DNA from 2 places in the Kitasatospora sp. NPDC001309 genome. Region 1 is predicted to be linked to the other one. Evidence: riboswitches for the same ligand, from Rfam matches in the RefSeq annotation. Region 1 holds a riboswitch; the other holds the start of a gene.
The links. A riboswitch is a leader RNA that binds a small molecule or an ion and turns the genes downstream of it on or off. The one in region 1 is predicted to bind cobalamin.

Region 1 (7,531 bases):
CACATCCGGTTGCCCGTACGACCGCTCGACCGGGGGCGGCACCTCCGCAAGATCGGGCAACAGAGGCAAACCGCCTGGCCGGAAACGTGTGGCGGGGTCATGCCAGGGGGCGGCGGGGCGTCACGCTGCGTGTGGGGACGGGGCCTGTGGGTGGTTTCACGGGGGCGGGAGGGGTGGGGCGCGGTGCAAGTGGAGGACTGCGATCCGGCCAGGTGGCATGTGCCTGCGGGGGGACGCGGCGGCACCGGAAGTCGGCGGGGTCGACTTCCGGTGCAGGGGGGTGAGGGGGGAAGGGAGCTGCTGACGGGCTTGGGGCGGGTTTTCGGGAGCAAGGTTTGCCCCTGAGGGCGGGTCAGGGGGGTGGGGCCGGAGGGGAGGGCCGGAGGGGGTGGGTCAGAGGGGGTGGGTCAGAGGAGCGGGGTCAGAGGAGCGGGGTCAGCCAGCGGCGGAGGAGTTCGGTGTAGTGGTCCGGCGCCGAGTTCCAGAGGGCCGCGTGCTCGGCACCCGGGAAGCGCTGGAGGTTCACCACGTCGTGGCGGGCCGCGGCCAGGTGCTCCACCGGGCCGATCGGCGCGAGCGTGTCGTCCGGACTGTGCAGCACCAGGGTCGGGACCCGCAGGTCCGCACCCTCCGCCAAGCGGGAGGAGTCCGCCAGGTCGACGCCCGTACGGCCCTCCGCCGCCAGCGCGCCGAGCTCGGCGGAGACCCCGGTGAAACCCGCCCGGGCCGCGTCCCGACGGGCGGCCGTGGGCAGGTCCAGGACCGGCGAGTCCAGCACGATCCCCCTGATCGCGTGCGCCCAGGCCGAACGCGCCGCCGTCTGCAGCACCGTCGTCGCACCCACCGACCAGCCGTACAGGATCACCCGGCCCGCGCCGTGGTCCAGGGCCAGCCGCATCGCCGACTCGACGTCCCGCCACTCCGTCTCGCCGAAGTGGCTGTAGCCGTCCGGGGACACCGGGGCGCCCTCGTCGCCGCGGTAGGTGACCGCCAGCGCCGGCAGACCCAGGCGGTGCAGGGCCGGCAGCACCGGAAGCACCTGCTGGCGGTCCGCCTCCGGGCCGTGGACCAGGACCACCCAGGTACCGCGCTTGCCGCCGAGCAGCCAGACCGGCAGCGGGCCGAGCTCGCCGTCGGCCACCGTGTCGGTGAAGGCCAGGCCGAGCGCCGAGGTCGGATCGCCCAGGTGCACGCGCGGAGTGAAGCGGACCTCGGTGCCGGGCGTCAGGGTGCCCCGGTCCGCCCGGACCAGCCGGCGGGTGACGCCCTGCGCGTCACTGTGCAGGACCTCCTCCACCACCGCGTGCCCGCCGTCCGCCCACTCCACCGCCCAGCGACCGGGGCGCAGGCTCTCAGGACGCCGACTGAACGTCACCCGCCCCGCCGCGAGGCTCTGCACCAGCACCGGCCCCGAATCCGGGCCGTCGGCGGCCGGGCCCGCGGCCGGACGGACCAACCGCTCGGAGGCCCGACGGCCGACGACCAGGACGGCGGCCCCGGCGGCGGCGGCCGCCACGACGGCTGCGGTTCCCCAACGCATATCGATCCCCGCTCTGTTCACTGACCCGGACGGTGTTCGAGGACCAGTCCACAAGGGGGGTGGCGGGGCGGCCACTGGGCGGGGCCGTCTGGGGGGGCCGCTGCGCGGGGCTGGGGTGGGGTGGTGGGCTCTCGGGAGGGTGGGTGACGCCGGGGGCGGTTCCGGGGGTGGGCGCTCCGGGGGCTGGGTGATTTTCCGACCGCCGACCCTGTGGGGTGGGGTGCTGGGCGCCATGGGCGGTCTGAAAATCACCCGCAACGCCCCTCTCCGCACCCACCCCCTCCACCGCCCCCTCCCGCAGCGCGTCCCTCTCGCCTTGGGCGGGTGGTGGGGGGAGGGGGTGGTGGGCGCGCGGGGCGTTGCCCGCGCGCCCGTGCCTGTACGCCCGCAGTGGGTTGGTGCCGGTCAGACGGGGATGGTGGGGTGGTGGGTGCTGAGGAGGTGCCAGAAGCGGGGGGTGAGGGGTGGGGTGGTGGGGTGGGTGGTGGTGCCCCAGTGGGAGGGGATGTGGTGTTCCTGGTGGAGGACGGGGAGGACGGCGGCGAGGTCGGGTTCGGGGACGGGGACGAGGCGGGCGATCGGGCGGAGGTGGGGTTGCCAGCGGCCGGCCACGCACTGGCGGAGCAGGGCGTCGAGGGCCTCGCGGCGGCCGGTGGCCTCGACGAGTTCGGTGAGGCGCAGGCCGAGGACCTGGGCGAGGGCGTGGGTCTGGTCCGGGTCGCCGTCCCAGTCGCCGGTCAGTTCGGCCTGGCGGTAGGTGGGCAGGGGGATGCCGACCCGTTCGGCGACGGTTTCCGGGGGGAGTTCCCGGGCGAGGCGGTGGTCGCGCAGGCTGACGGGGTGGCCGGGCATCAGGGCGGCGGCCGGGCACCAGAGGGCGCGGGCCAGGGCGATGAACTCGGTCTCGCCGGGGCGCAGCACGCCGTCCTCCCAGGCGAGGACGTGGCCGGGCAGCAGTCGGACGCCGTGTGCGGCCATGCCCTCGGCGACCTGCTCGGGAGTCAGCCCGAGGCCGGTTCGGTGGGCCCGGGCGGCCTCCGGCGAGAACGGCACCGGGGCGGGGGCGGCGACGGGGGGCTTTCTGCGGCGCATGGCCGAACCGTAGGCGTGGCCTGCGGCGCGGCCCCAGCCGCCGAACGCACGAAGCGGGGGCGCCGGGCTCTTGGTGGTACTGGGCGATCGCACAGGGCGGGGGCGGGTGCGTCGTGTGACCAACCCCTCCGTGACCTCGGTTGACTCCCGGTTCGGGCGCGTGATGGGATCCTGGGGCCAAACGGAGGCATGGAGAGGAAGCCGGTGCGAGTCCGGCGCGGTCCCGCCACTGTCACCGGGGAGCACGCTCGGAAAGTGCCACGGCGGACCGTCAGGGGCCGTTGGAAGGCCCGGGGGTGCGTCGGACCCGGAAGCCAGGAGACTCTCGCCCCCGGTACGTCGATCCAGGGCGCGGACCCTGAGTGAGGACACCCACGCGATGCAGGCTGCCCCGCCCGGTTGGATCCCCGGCTTCTCGATGTTGTGCGCCCGCTGACCCGGGCCGCGGCCTTCGCGGTGGGCGCCGTCGTGGGCTACGCCGCCGACGCCCGGTACGCCGACCCGCGCCGCGGCCACCCCGTCGCCCTGTTCGGCACGGCCGCGGGGCGGCTGGAGCGGCGGCTGTGGCGCGACGACCGGGCGGCCGGTGCCGGGTACACCGCGGTGTGCGTGGGTGCGGTCGCGGCCGGCGCGCTCGCCCTGGACCGTACGGTCGGGCGCCGTCCGCTGGGCCGGGCCGCGTTGGCGGCGGCGGCGACCTGGACGGTGCTCGGCGGCACCTCGCTGACCCGGGAGGCCCGCACCGTCGGACGCTCGCTGGCCGCAGGCGACCTGACGGCGGCCCGGGAGCGGCTGCCGCACCTGTGCGGGCGGGATCCGAGTGCCCTGGACGGGCAGCAGATCGCCCGGGCGGTGGTCGAGTCGGTGGCCGAGAACACGGCGGATGCCGTGGTGAACGCACTGGCCTGGGGTGCCCTGGCGGGCACGCCGGGGCTGCTGGCGTTCCGCGCGGTGAACACCCTGGACGCCATGGTGGGCCACCGCTCGCCCCGCTACGCCCGCTTCGGCTGGGCCTCGGCCCGGCTGGACGACGTGGCGGGCTGGCCGGGCGCCCGGCTGACGGCCCTGCTGACGGTGGCCGCCGCGCCCGAGCCCCGGACCGCCTGGCGGGTCTGGCGCCGGGACGGCTCCGCGCACCCGAGCCCGAACGCGGGCCAGGCCGAGTCGGCCTTCGCGGGGGCGGTCGGGGTCCGGCTGGGCGGGACGTTGCGGTACGGGGAGCGGGTGGAGCACCGGCCCGTCCTGGGTGCCGAGTTGCGGCCGGTGACGGTGGACGACATCGAGCGGGCCTGCACGCTGTCCCGGCGGGTGGGCGCGCTGGCGCTGGGTACGACGGTCGCGGGGCACGTCCTGCTGCGCATGCTGATGAGGAAGAGGGGTGGGGCATGACCAACGCACTGCTGGTCGCGGGGACGACCTCGGACGCGGGCAAGAGCGTGGTGACGGCCGGGATCTGCCGGTGGCTGGCCCGCCAGGGCGTGCGGGTGGCGCCGTTCAAGGCGCAGAACATGTCGCTGAACTCCTTCGTCACCGCCGACGGGGCCGAGATCGGCCGCGCCCAGGCGATGCAGGCGCAGGCCGCCCGGGTGGAGCCGGAGGCGGCGATGAATCCGGTGCTGCTCAAGCCGGGCGCGGACGGCCGCAGCCAGGTGGTGCTGCTGGGCAGGCCGGTGGCCGAGGTGGGCGCGCTGGACTACCGGGAGCGCAAGCCCGTCCTGCTGGAGCGCGCGCTGGAGTGCCTGGCCGATCTGCGCGCCCGCTACGACGTGGTGGTGTGCGAGGGCGCCGGCTCCCCCGCCGAGATCAACCTGCGCGACCGGGACATCGCCAACATGGGCCTGGCCACGGCCGCCGCGCTGCCGGTGGTGGTGGTCGGGGACATCGACCGCGGCGGGGTGTTCGCCGCGATGTACGGGACGCTGGCGCTGCTGTCGGCGGAGGACCAGCGGCACGTGGCCGGCTGGTTCGTCAACAAGTTCCGCGGTGACGCCCGGCTGCTGGCGCCCGGGCTGGAGATGCTGCACGAGCTGACCGGCCGTCCGGTGCTGGGCACGCTGCCGATGCTGCCGGGCCTGTGGCTGGACGCCGAGGACTCGCTGGACCTGTCCACCGTGGTGGACCGGGTGGACGGGCGCGGGCCGCTGGGGGCGGACGTGCTGCGGGTCGCCGTGGTGCGCTTCCCGCGCCTGTCGAACTTCACCGACCTGGACGCGCTGGCCCAGGAGCCGGGCGTGCTGGTGCGCTGGGCGACCCGGCCGGAGGAGCTGGCCGACGCCGACCTGGTGGTGCTGCCCGGCACCCGGGCGACCGTGGCGGACCTCGCCTGGCTGCGCGAGCGCGGCCTGGAGCCGGCGTTGAAGGCGCGGGCGGCGGCCGGGCGGCCGGTGCTCGGGGTGTGCGGCGGCTACCAGATGCTGGCGCACTCGATCGAGGACGAGGTCGAGTCGAAGGCCGGTGTGGTCGACGGACTCGGGCTGCTGCCGACCCGGGTGCGCTTCGGCGTCGAGAAGGTGCTGGCGCGGCCGGTCGGCGAGGCGTACGGGCAGCGGGTGGAGGGGTACGAGATCCATCACGGGGTGGTGGCCGTCGAGGGGGGCGTTCCCTTCCTGGACGGTTGCCGGGTCGGCTCGGTCTGGGGCACCACCTGGCACGGCGCGCTGGAGAACGACGGCTTCCGCCGTGAACTCCTGCGCGAGGTCGCCGACTTGGCGGGCCGGGCGTTCGTACCGGCGCCGGACACCTCGTTCGCCGTGGCGCGCGAGTCCCGGTTGGACCGGCTGGGCGACCTGATCGACGAGCACGCGGACACCGACGCGTTGTGGAAGCTGATCGAGGGCGGGGTGCCGGCGGCCGGATCGCTGCCGTTCCTCCTGCCCGGAGCACCTGGGAGTGACGCATGAGTGAGGTCCGCTATCCGTTCACCGCGATCGTCGGGATGGCCGACCTGCGGCTCGGGCTGCTGCTGAACGCGGTCTCCCCGGCCGTGGGCGGCGTGCTGGTGCGCGGCGAGAAGGGCACCGCCAAGTCGACCATGGTGCGCGCGCTGGCCGGGCTGCTGCCCGCCATCGCCGTCGTGGACGGCTGCCGGTTCGCCTGCGACCCGGCCGGGCCGGACCCGCAGTGCCCGGACGGCCCGCACGCCACCTTCGGGAGCCACCAACGGCCGTCCCAGCTGGTCGAGTTGCCGGTCGGCGTGGCCGAGGACCGGATCGTCGGCTCGCTCGACCTGGAGCGCGCGCTGGCCGAGGGCGTCAAGGCGTACGAGCCCGGCCTGCTCGCCAAGGCGCACCGCGGCGTGCTGTACATCGACGAGGTGAACCTGCTCCAGGACCACGTGGTGGACCTGCTGCTGGACGCCGCCGCGATGGGCCGCTCCTACGTCGAGCGCGAGGGCGTGTCGGTACGGCACGCGGCGCGGTTCCTGCTGGTCGGCACCATGAACCCGGAGGAGGGCGAGCTGCGGCCGCAGCTGCTCGACCGCTTCGGCCTGACCGTCGAGATCGCCGCCACCCGGGAGCCGGCCGAGCGTGCCGAGGTGGTCCGGCGCCGGCTCGCCTACGACGCCGATCCGGCCGGGTTCGCCGACCGGTTCGCGGCGGAGGAGCGGGAGCTGGCCGAACACATCACCGCGGCGCGGGAGTTGCTCCCGAAGGTCGAGCTGACGGATGTGGCGCTGCGTCAGATCACGGCGGTGTGCGCGGCGTTCGAGGTGGACGGGCTGCGCGCGGACATCGTGATGGCCCGCACCGCGGTCGCGCTGGCCGCCTGGGCCGGGCGGACGGAGGTGCTGGAGGAGGACGTCCGCAAGGCCGCCCAGCTGGCCCTGCCGCACCGGCGCCGCCGCAACCCCTTCGACGCCCCGGGGTTGGACGAGGAGCAGCTGGACCGCACGCTGGAGGAGCACGCCCAGCCGGAGGAGCCGGAGGTCGAGCCGGATCCGGAGCCGGAGGGTGACGGGCCGGAGCCCGACGGGGACGGTCCGGACGGGGGCGGTGACGGCGGCCCGGGTGACGGCGGCCCCGACGGCGGCGGCGCGCCCGAGCCGGCCGACGGCGCGGCCCCGGAGCCCGCGGCCACGGACACCGAGGCGCCCGAGCCGCAGCCCGTACCGGCCCAGCACCCCTCCCCCGCCCGGGAGTCGGCACCGGTCGCGGCCGGGGACCCGTACCGGACGCGGCTGTTCACCGTGCAGGGCACCGGCCACGGCGCCCAGGGCCGCCGCTCCCCCGCCGAGACCACCGGCGGGCACACCGTCCGGGCCCGCCGCCCGCAGGGTGCGCTCAGCCGGCTGCACCTGACCGCGACCCTCCAGGCCGCCGCGCCGCACCAGGTGGCGCGTGGGCGGGCCGGCCGGGCGCTGGTGCTGCACAAGGACGACTTCCGCGAGCAGGTGCGCCAGGGACGGGAGTCCAACCTGGTGCTGTTCGTGGTGGACGCCTCCGGCTCGATGGCCGCCCGGCAGCGGATGACCGCCGTCAAGGGCGCGGTGCTGTCGCTGCTGATGGACGCCTACCAGCGCCGGGACAAGATCGGCATGATCACCTTCCGCGGCGCGGACGCCGAACTGGCCCTGCCGCCCACCTCCTCGGTGGAGGTCGGCGCCGCCCGGCTGGAGACCCTGCCCACCGGCGGGCGCACCCCGCTGGCGGCCGGCCTGCTGCGCGCCCACGAGGTGCTGCGGGTCGAGCGGCTGCGCGACCCGAACCGGCGCCCGCTGCTGGTCGTGGTGACCGACGGCCGGGCCACCGGCGGGCGGGACGCGCTCGCCCGCTCCCAGCGGGCGGCCACCCTGTTCGCCGCCCAGGGCACCGCGAGCGTGGTGCTGGACTGCGAGTCCGGGCCGGTCCGGCTGGGCCTGGCCCGCACCCTGGCCGGGCTGCTCGGCGGCAGCGCCGTCAG
Region 2 (7,531 bases), on a different contig from region 1:
GCCCCTCCCGGCCGGCGGCACCGGGCACTTCGTGCTGCCCGCCGGCACGCCCGTCCAGCTCCCCGCCCACCCCTCGCAGCGCCACACGCCCGCCGGCCCCATCGCCGTCCTGCTGATCGGCCCGGCCGGGGCGGGCAAGACCACCGTCGCCCGGTACTGGGCCGAGCGCCGGGGCACCCCGACCGCGCACATCAGCCTGGACGACGTCCGCGAGTGGGTGCAGTCCGGCTTCGCCAACCCGCAGGCCGGCTGGAACAACGCCTCCGAGGCCCAGTACCGGCTGGCCCGCCGGACCTGCGGATTCGCCTGCCGCAACTACCTGGCCAACGGCATCTCCTGCATCATCGACGACGCCGTCTTCCCGGACCGCCCGGCGATCGGCCTCGGCGGCTGGAAGCGGCACATCGGCCCGGGCATGATCCCGGTGGTGCTGCTGCCCAGCCTGGACTCGGTGCTGCGCCGCAACGCCCGCCGCGGCGGCACCAGGCGGCTCGGTGACGAGGAGGTCGCGCGCATCCACGGGCGGATGGCCGGCTGGTACAACTCCGGACTGCCGATCATCGACAACTCGTACCTGGACGTCGCCGGTACGGCCGCCGAGCTGGACCGGGTCATCCTGGCCCGGCTGATGGGCATGCCGGTCCGCTGACCACGGGGTTCGGGCGCGGCCGGGGGCGGCTGAGATGATGGACGGGTCCTGCCAGAACCACCCGGGGAGCTGACGTCCGTGCCGGAAGGCCACATCATCCACCGCCTCGCCGGCCAGAACCGGAAGGCCTTCGGCGGCCGCCCGGTGCAGGTCTCCAGCCCGCAGGGCCGCTTCGCCGACGAGGCCAAGGCGCTCGACGGGCAGCTGCTCATCGGCGCGGAGGCCACCGGCAAGCACCTCTTCCTCGGCTTCGAGGAGAGCGGCTGGGTGCACATCCACCTCGGGCTCTACGGCGGCTTCACCTTCGGCACCGGCCCGGCGCCCGAGCCGGTGGGGCTGATCCGCCTGCGGCTGGCCAACGACGACGGCTACGCCGACCTGCGCGGCCCCAACACCTGCGCGCTGGTCACCGGGGCCGAGAAGGCCGCCGTCGCCGCCCGCCTCGGCCCCGACCCGCTGCGCGCCGACGCCGACCCGGAGGCGGCCTGGCGCCGGATATCGGGCAGCCGCACGACCGTCGCCGCGCTGCTGATGGACCAGAAGGTGCTGGCCGGGGTCGGCAACGTGTACCGCGCCGAGGTGCTGTTCCGCCACCACATCGCCCCGCACCGGGCCGGCCGCGACCTCACCCGCCGCGAGTGGGACGCGATCTGGGCCGACCTGGTCGACCTGATGCACCAGGGCGCCGCCGCCGGCCGGATCGACACCGTGCGCCCCGAACACACCCCCGAGGCGATGGGCCGCCCACCCCGGGTCGACGACCACGGCGGCGAGGTCTACGTCTACCGCCGCGCCGCGATGCCCTGCCTGGTCTGCGGCACGGAGGTGCGGACGGAGGCGCACGCGGCGCGCAACCTGTTCTGGTGCCCGACCTGCCAGGCGGCCTGAGGAGGATTCAGGCGCCAGGGACCACCCGACGCCGTAGGCTGGGCCCGGGCTGGTCGGAGGGAGCGCGCGGGTGGACGGCTACGAGGTGTCCAACAGCTTGTCGGGCACGGTGGTGCACGGCAACGTGGTCCAGGGCGGGAACGTCACGGTCCAGCTGCCCCCGAAGCACCGAGTCCCGTACCAGGTCAGGCCGCCGCGGAAGAGCTTCGTCAACCGGGAGCGCGAACTCGCCGCGCTCACCGCCGCTTCGGGCGAGGCCGAGCGGGGCGGACCGGCCATCGTGGTGTTCACCGGCCTGGGCGGCGTCGGCAAGACCGAGCTGGTGGCCAAGTTCGCGATGGAGCAGGCGGAGCGCTTCCCGGGGGGTGTGCTCTACGCGGATCTCAAGGCCTACCGGCACCGCTCGGCGGTGGATCTGGCCGGAGTGCTGGAGGGCTTCCTCCGCGCTCTCGGGGTCCGCCCGCCGGACGCGGAGGCGGAGCGCTTCGGGGAGTTCCGGACGGTGACCGCCGAGCAGCGCTGCCTGGTCCTCCTGGACAACGCCGAGCACGCCGCCGAGGTGCGCGCCCTGCTGCCCTCCAGCGGGATGGTGGTGGTGGCGAGTCGGCGGCGGCTGGATGCGTTGCGGATGGACGGTGCCGAGGTGCGGCAGCTGGACCGCCTGGGCGCGACGGCCGCGGCCGCTCTGGTGCGGGGCTGGCTGAGCGCCGAGCGCGGCACCGACGACGAGGTGGCGGCGCTGGTGGAGCGTTGCGACGGGCTGCCGATCGCGCTGAACGCGGTCGGCAGCCAGCTGCTGCGCCGGGGCCGGCTGTCGGTGGGTCAGGTGATCGCCGAACTGTCGCACCAGGAGGGCAGGTTGGCGGTGCTGGACAACGACGAGGGGAACCTGCGGGGAACGTACGACCCGGTGTACGAGCGGCTCTCGCCGCAGGGGCGGGCGCTCTACCACCTGATCGGTGTGCACCCGGGCCCGTTCGTGTCGGCCGAACTGGCGGCCGCGGTGGGCATCGAACGGGCGGAGGACGCCCTGGACGAGCTGTGTGCCGTCCACCTCCTGGACGTGGTCGTCGACCAGGGGGTGGACGACCGCTTCCAGGTCCACGAGGTGGTGCGCACCCACGCCTACCTCTGCGCCCGTGAACTGCCCGACCGCACCGAGCTGCTGGCGCGGGCGGTGGCGTACTACCGGGGCAGGGCGTCGGTGGCCGACCGGGCGACCGGGCCGCGGCTCCGGTTGCAGGACCCGACCGGCGACGCCCTGCCCGGCTTCCGGTCCGGAGCGGACGCGCTGGAGTGGCTGCACGCGGAACGGGCGAACCTGCGAGCGGTGGTGAAGGCCGCGGCCGACCAGCAGTGGCACGACGAGGCGTGGTGGCTGTGCGAGTCGTTGTGGCCGCTCTACCACGGTCGGAAGCTCTACGAGGACTGGATCGCCACCCACCGGACCGGCATCGAGTCGGCCCGGTGGGCCAACAACCCGGACGCGGTGGTCCGGATGCACAACCAGTTGGCCCGGGCGCATTACGAGCGCCAGGACTTCCGGCTCGCCGCCGAGCAGTTGGCGCTCGCCACCGAGCAGGTGCCGCTGGTGGCCAACCGCCAGGTGGTGGGCGTGCTGTACGAGACGGACGGCCTGCTGTGCCTGGCCGACGGCCGGCCCGGTGACGCCGTCGAGCGGTTCACGCTGGCGCTGGAGGAGAACCGGGGCGATGCCCACGGCGAGATCGTGCAGAGCTACAACCTGGCGCAGGCCCTGATCGCCGACGGCCGCCCGGAGGAGGCGCTGGCCGTGCTCGCGGAGGCCGGTGCCCGGGCCGTGGACACGGACGACCGGGACATGCTGATGAAGCTGCCGCTGGTCCGCGCCCGGGCCCACCGCGCGCTCGGCCGGCTCGACCTGGCCGTCGCGGACGCGGGCGACTGCGTGCGGCGGGCCGAGGAACGGAAGGCGTACCCGAAGGAGGCCCAGGCGCACACCCTGCTGCTCGCCCTCGCCGAGGAACTGGACGACCCGGAGTTGGCGGCGCGGAGCCGGGCCCGGCTGCGGGAGCTGGCCGGTTAGGCCCTGTCCGGGGCCGGTCAGGGCCCGGCGGTGAAGGCGACCCGGGTGCAGTGCCGGCCGGTGCGGACGGTGAGGCCGTGCTCGGGCAGGCCGGCCGGGTCGCCGCCGTCGGAGAGCCAGCAGGCGACGGCGGAGCCGAGCAGCAGGGGGTCGAGGACGGGCTCGGGGCTGCCGAAGTCGCGTGCGGCGTGGGCTTCGAGGAGTCGGCCGCCGGGCAGCCGGAGCAGGTGCCGGGCCGGGCCGAGGGCGGCCACCGCGACGGCGAGGCCGGGCAGTTCGAGGGCGGTGTCGGCGAGCCACTCGACGGCGGGGCGTTCGGCCCGGGCCTCGGTGCGGGCGAGGACTTCGGCGGTGTACCGCAGGGCGTCGCCCGGGTGGTCGTCGGTGAGGGCGTGGAAGCCGCGCGGGGTGTGGTCGTCGGGGTGGAAGGGGTAGCGCCGCAGGCTGACCTCCGTCCCCTCGCTCTTGCCCTCGACGTCGTACGCGCTGGGCCCTTCGCCGCCTCCGGGCCGGGGCGCGGGCTTGGGGTAGGGCGGCAGGACGGGTTCGCCGGCGGGCTCGTCGAGGCCGTCGAGGAAGGAGTAGAGCAGTGGGCGCAGCAGTCGGGCGGATTCGCCGCGGTGGGCGAGCGAGCGGTCGGTGATGGCCGTCAGGTCGGTGCGGTCGTCCGGGGTCCGGGCCAGGGCGAGTTCGAGTTGGGCGGCGAGGTCGCCGTCGGGGTCGAGGACGGGTGCGGCCTGGCCGAAGGCGTAGCTGGGGGACCGCGGGTCGAGTTCGGCGGCGCCGGTGGCGACGATCATCGTGGGCCGTCGCAGGGCGGCGCCGTAGAAGGAGACCGAGCCGTGGTCGCCGATCATGACGTCGGCGGCGACGAGGGCGGCCTGCCAGCCCTGGTGGGGCGGGACGAGGCGCAGGCCCATCCGCCGGGCGTCGTCGAGCAGGGCCGCCGGGTCGTGCCGGCTCCAGATGTTGGGGTGCAGCACGACGGCCACCGCGTACTCGTCGGCGGGCAGTCGGCGGACCAGCCGCTGCGGCAGGTCGGGGTGACGGCCGAATAACGAGTGCTCGCTCCAGGTGGAGTCGACGACGACGAGTCGCCGGCCGTCGACGGCGCCGAGGGCGGCGCGGTAGCCGTCGCGGGAGCGTCGGCTGCGCAGGATCCGGTCGAAGCACGGGTCGCCGACGACCTCGGCGACGTCCAGGGCCTCGGGGCAGGAGGCCCGCAGCCGGTCCAGCTGTTCGGGGTGGGAGAGGCCGAGGACGTCGACGAACACCTCTCCGCGGTGGGTGAGTTCGTTGCGGGAGAGGCCGGCGGAGCTGACCGCGTCGCCGGTGGACTCGGTGACCAGGCGGTTGTAGCCGGCACCGTGCGGGAGGACGACCAGGCGGGCGTCCAGCCGGTGCATGGAGGCGTGGACGGCGCAGGCGACGGCCAGGTCGAAGCGGTGGCGGACGGCGTCCTCCCAGTCCAGCACGGTGTAGCCGGGCAGGCCGTGGAGGTACTCGTCCAGGGCGCGGTCGGCGAACGCGGAGCCGGGGTTGACGGTGAAGTACCGCTCGATGCCGTCCGGGTCGAGCAGGGTGAGGACGTCCAGGACCCGGGTCGCCGAGGTGAGGGTGCGGGCGACCGCCAGCACGCGGGCCTTGACCGGGCGGGTGTTCCAGCGGTCGGCGGGCCAGACGTGGGGGTGGGACGGCACATCGTGATCGTACTCACCCCGCCGCGCCCCCGGCGTGGTTTGCCGAGTGTCGGTCAGCCCGCCGCCGCGGCGGGCTCCTCGTGGTCGGCGGCGGCGCACTCGTCGAGGAGGGGGCGCAGGGCGTCGTCCACGAGCCGGTAGCGCACCACGCGTCCGTCCTTGTCGCCGGTGACCACGCCCGCCGTGCGGAGCAGTCGCAGGGCCTGGGAGACGGCCGGGTCGCGCATGCCGGTGGCGACCGCCAGGTCGCTGACGGCGAGCGGGCCGGCCCGGTGGAGGGCGAGCAGCAGGGCGAGCCGGCCGGGGTCGGAGAGCAGGGAGAACCGCTCGGCCCAGGTCCGGACGTGGGCGGTGTCCCCGATGGCGGCGATGGCCTCGCAGACCCGGTGTCCGTCGATGGTGCGGTGGCCCGCGCGGTCGGCCGGTACGAGATGCATGCGGACATTCTGGCAGCTCACGACCTGTGATCCTGGACACCTGCACAGGTGCGCAACCTTGCGAGGGTGTGGTCCTGCCCCTACGGTGTTCCCCGCCGTGGTGCTCGGGAAGACCGGTGACGGACCCTCAACAGGTCCCATTCCGGAGCGGCCCTCGCCACTGTGATCGGGGGACAGTCGTCCGGATCCACGTGCCACTGGGTGCTTCGTGCACCTGGGAAGGCGGGTCGGGAAGCCCCGTGAGCCAGGAGACCGGCCACGGCATCTCACGAAGTCATTCCACGAGGTGCTGGAGCGTGATCCGAAGATGACCCTGCCCGAAACCGCCGCGCCCGCCGAGGCGGGCCCCGCCCCCTCCGTACTGCCCACCTTCCGGTGGAAGCGCGAGGACACCCTCCGGACCGCCGGGTTGATGGGGGTGATCCTGGCCATGCACGTGGTGGCCTTCGGGACCCTCGTCTTCCTGGTCGCGCCGCACAACTACGCCGTCGGCACCCAGGTCTTCGGGGTGGGCCTGGGCATCACGGCCTACACCCTCGGCATGCGGCACGCCTTCGACGCCGACCACATCGCGGTGATCGACAACACCACCCGCAAGCTGATGGCGGACGGCAAGCGGCCGGTCTCGGTCGGCTTCTGGTTCGCGCTCGGCCACTCCTCGATGGTGGTCATCATGGCTGCCCTGGTGGCGGGCGGCGCCCAGCTGGCGAACACGCTGATGGACGACGACTCGGCCACCCACAAGTGGCTCGGGCTGGTCGGCACCACGGCCTCCGGCGCCTTCCTCTACCTGATCGGAGCGCTCAACCTGGCGGCGCTGCTCGGCATCCTCAAGGTGTTCCGCTCGATGCGGGCCGGGCAGTTCGACGAGTCGGAGCTGGAGGCGCACCTCGACTCGCGCGGCTTCATGGCCCGGATCCTGAACCGGGCGACCCGCTCGATCACCCGGCCCGGGCAGATGTTCCCGGTCGGCATGGTGCTGGGCCTGGGCTTCGACACCGCGACCGAGGTCACCCTGATGGTGATGGCCGGTTCGGGCGCGGCGGCCGGGCTGCCCTGGTACGCGATCGTCTGCCTGCCGCTGCTGTTCGCGGCCGGGATGAGCCTGTTCGACACCCTGGACGGGACGTTCATGAACTTCGCGTACCAGTGGGCCTTCTCCAACCCGGTGCGCAAGGTGTACTACAACCTGACCATCACCGGGCTGTCGATCGCGGTGGCCTTCATCATCGGCACCATCGAGCTGGTCGGCGTGCTGCACGAGAAGCTCGACCTGACCGACCCGGTGACCGGGTTCATCGCGGACATCTCGCTGGACAACGTCGGCTACGCGATCGCCGGGCTGTTCGTGGTGGTGTGGGCGATCGCCATCGCGTACTGGAAGCTGGCGGGCGTCGAGAAGCGCTGGACGCCCACGCAGCAGCAGTAGCGGTGGCGGCAGTGCCCGCGCGTCGCGAACGGCGCCTCCCCGAGCCGGGGAGGCGCCGTTCGCGTTCCGCCGTCAGTGCCGGTCGCCGTAGCGGCGGCGGAACTGCTCGACCCGGCCGGCGGTGTCGAGCACCCGGGACTGGCCGGTGTAGAAGGGGTGGCTCGCCGAGGAGATCTCGACGTCGATCACCGGGTAGGTGTTGCCGTCCTCCCACTCGACCGTGCGGTCACCGGTGACCGTGGAGCGGGTGAGGAAGGCGAGGCCGCCGACCTTGTCGCGGAAGACGACCGGGCGGTAGGCGGGGTGGATTCCGGGCTTCATGGCTGGGCTCCTCCGAGGGGGTTCGTGCGGTCAGCGCTCTTC

Region 2: another riboswitch for cobalamin. It lies ahead of ACFY2K_RS25750 (HoxN/HupN/NixA family nickel/cobalt transporter); the one in region 1 lies ahead of ACFY2K_RS18265 (cobalamin biosynthesis protein).

What each region holds. Positions count from the first base shown of each region.
Region 1 covers NZ_JBIAXC010000016.1:73,656-81,186, forward strand. The annotation lists gene ACFY2K_RS18255 (alpha/beta hydrolase family protein) at 422-1,540, opposite strand; gene ACFY2K_RS18260 (transcriptional regulator) at 1,946-2,632, opposite strand; cobalamin riboswitch at 2,826-2,957, shown strand; gene ACFY2K_RS18265 (cobalamin biosynthesis protein) at 3,056-4,021, shown strand; gene ACFY2K_RS18270 (cobyric acid synthase) at 4,018-5,532, shown strand; gene ACFY2K_RS18275 (putative cobaltochelatase) at 5,529-7,531, shown strand, end outside.
Region 2 covers NZ_JBIAXC010000027.1:120,835-128,365, forward strand. The annotation lists gene ACFY2K_RS25725 (AAA family ATPase) at 1-649, shown strand, start outside; gene ACFY2K_RS25730 (Fpg/Nei family DNA glycosylase) at 728-1,537, shown strand; gene ACFY2K_RS25735 (AAA family ATPase) at 1,608-3,602, shown strand; gene ACFY2K_RS25740 (hypothetical protein) at 3,620-5,302, opposite strand; gene ACFY2K_RS25745 (ArsR/SmtB family transcription factor) at 5,356-5,739, opposite strand; cobalamin riboswitch at 5,821-6,015, shown strand; gene ACFY2K_RS25750 (HoxN/HupN/NixA family nickel/cobalt transporter) at 6,047-7,168, shown strand; gene ACFY2K_RS25755 (type B 50S ribosomal protein L31) at 7,241-7,489, opposite strand; gene rpmG (50S ribosomal protein L33) at 7,520-7,531, opposite strand, start outside.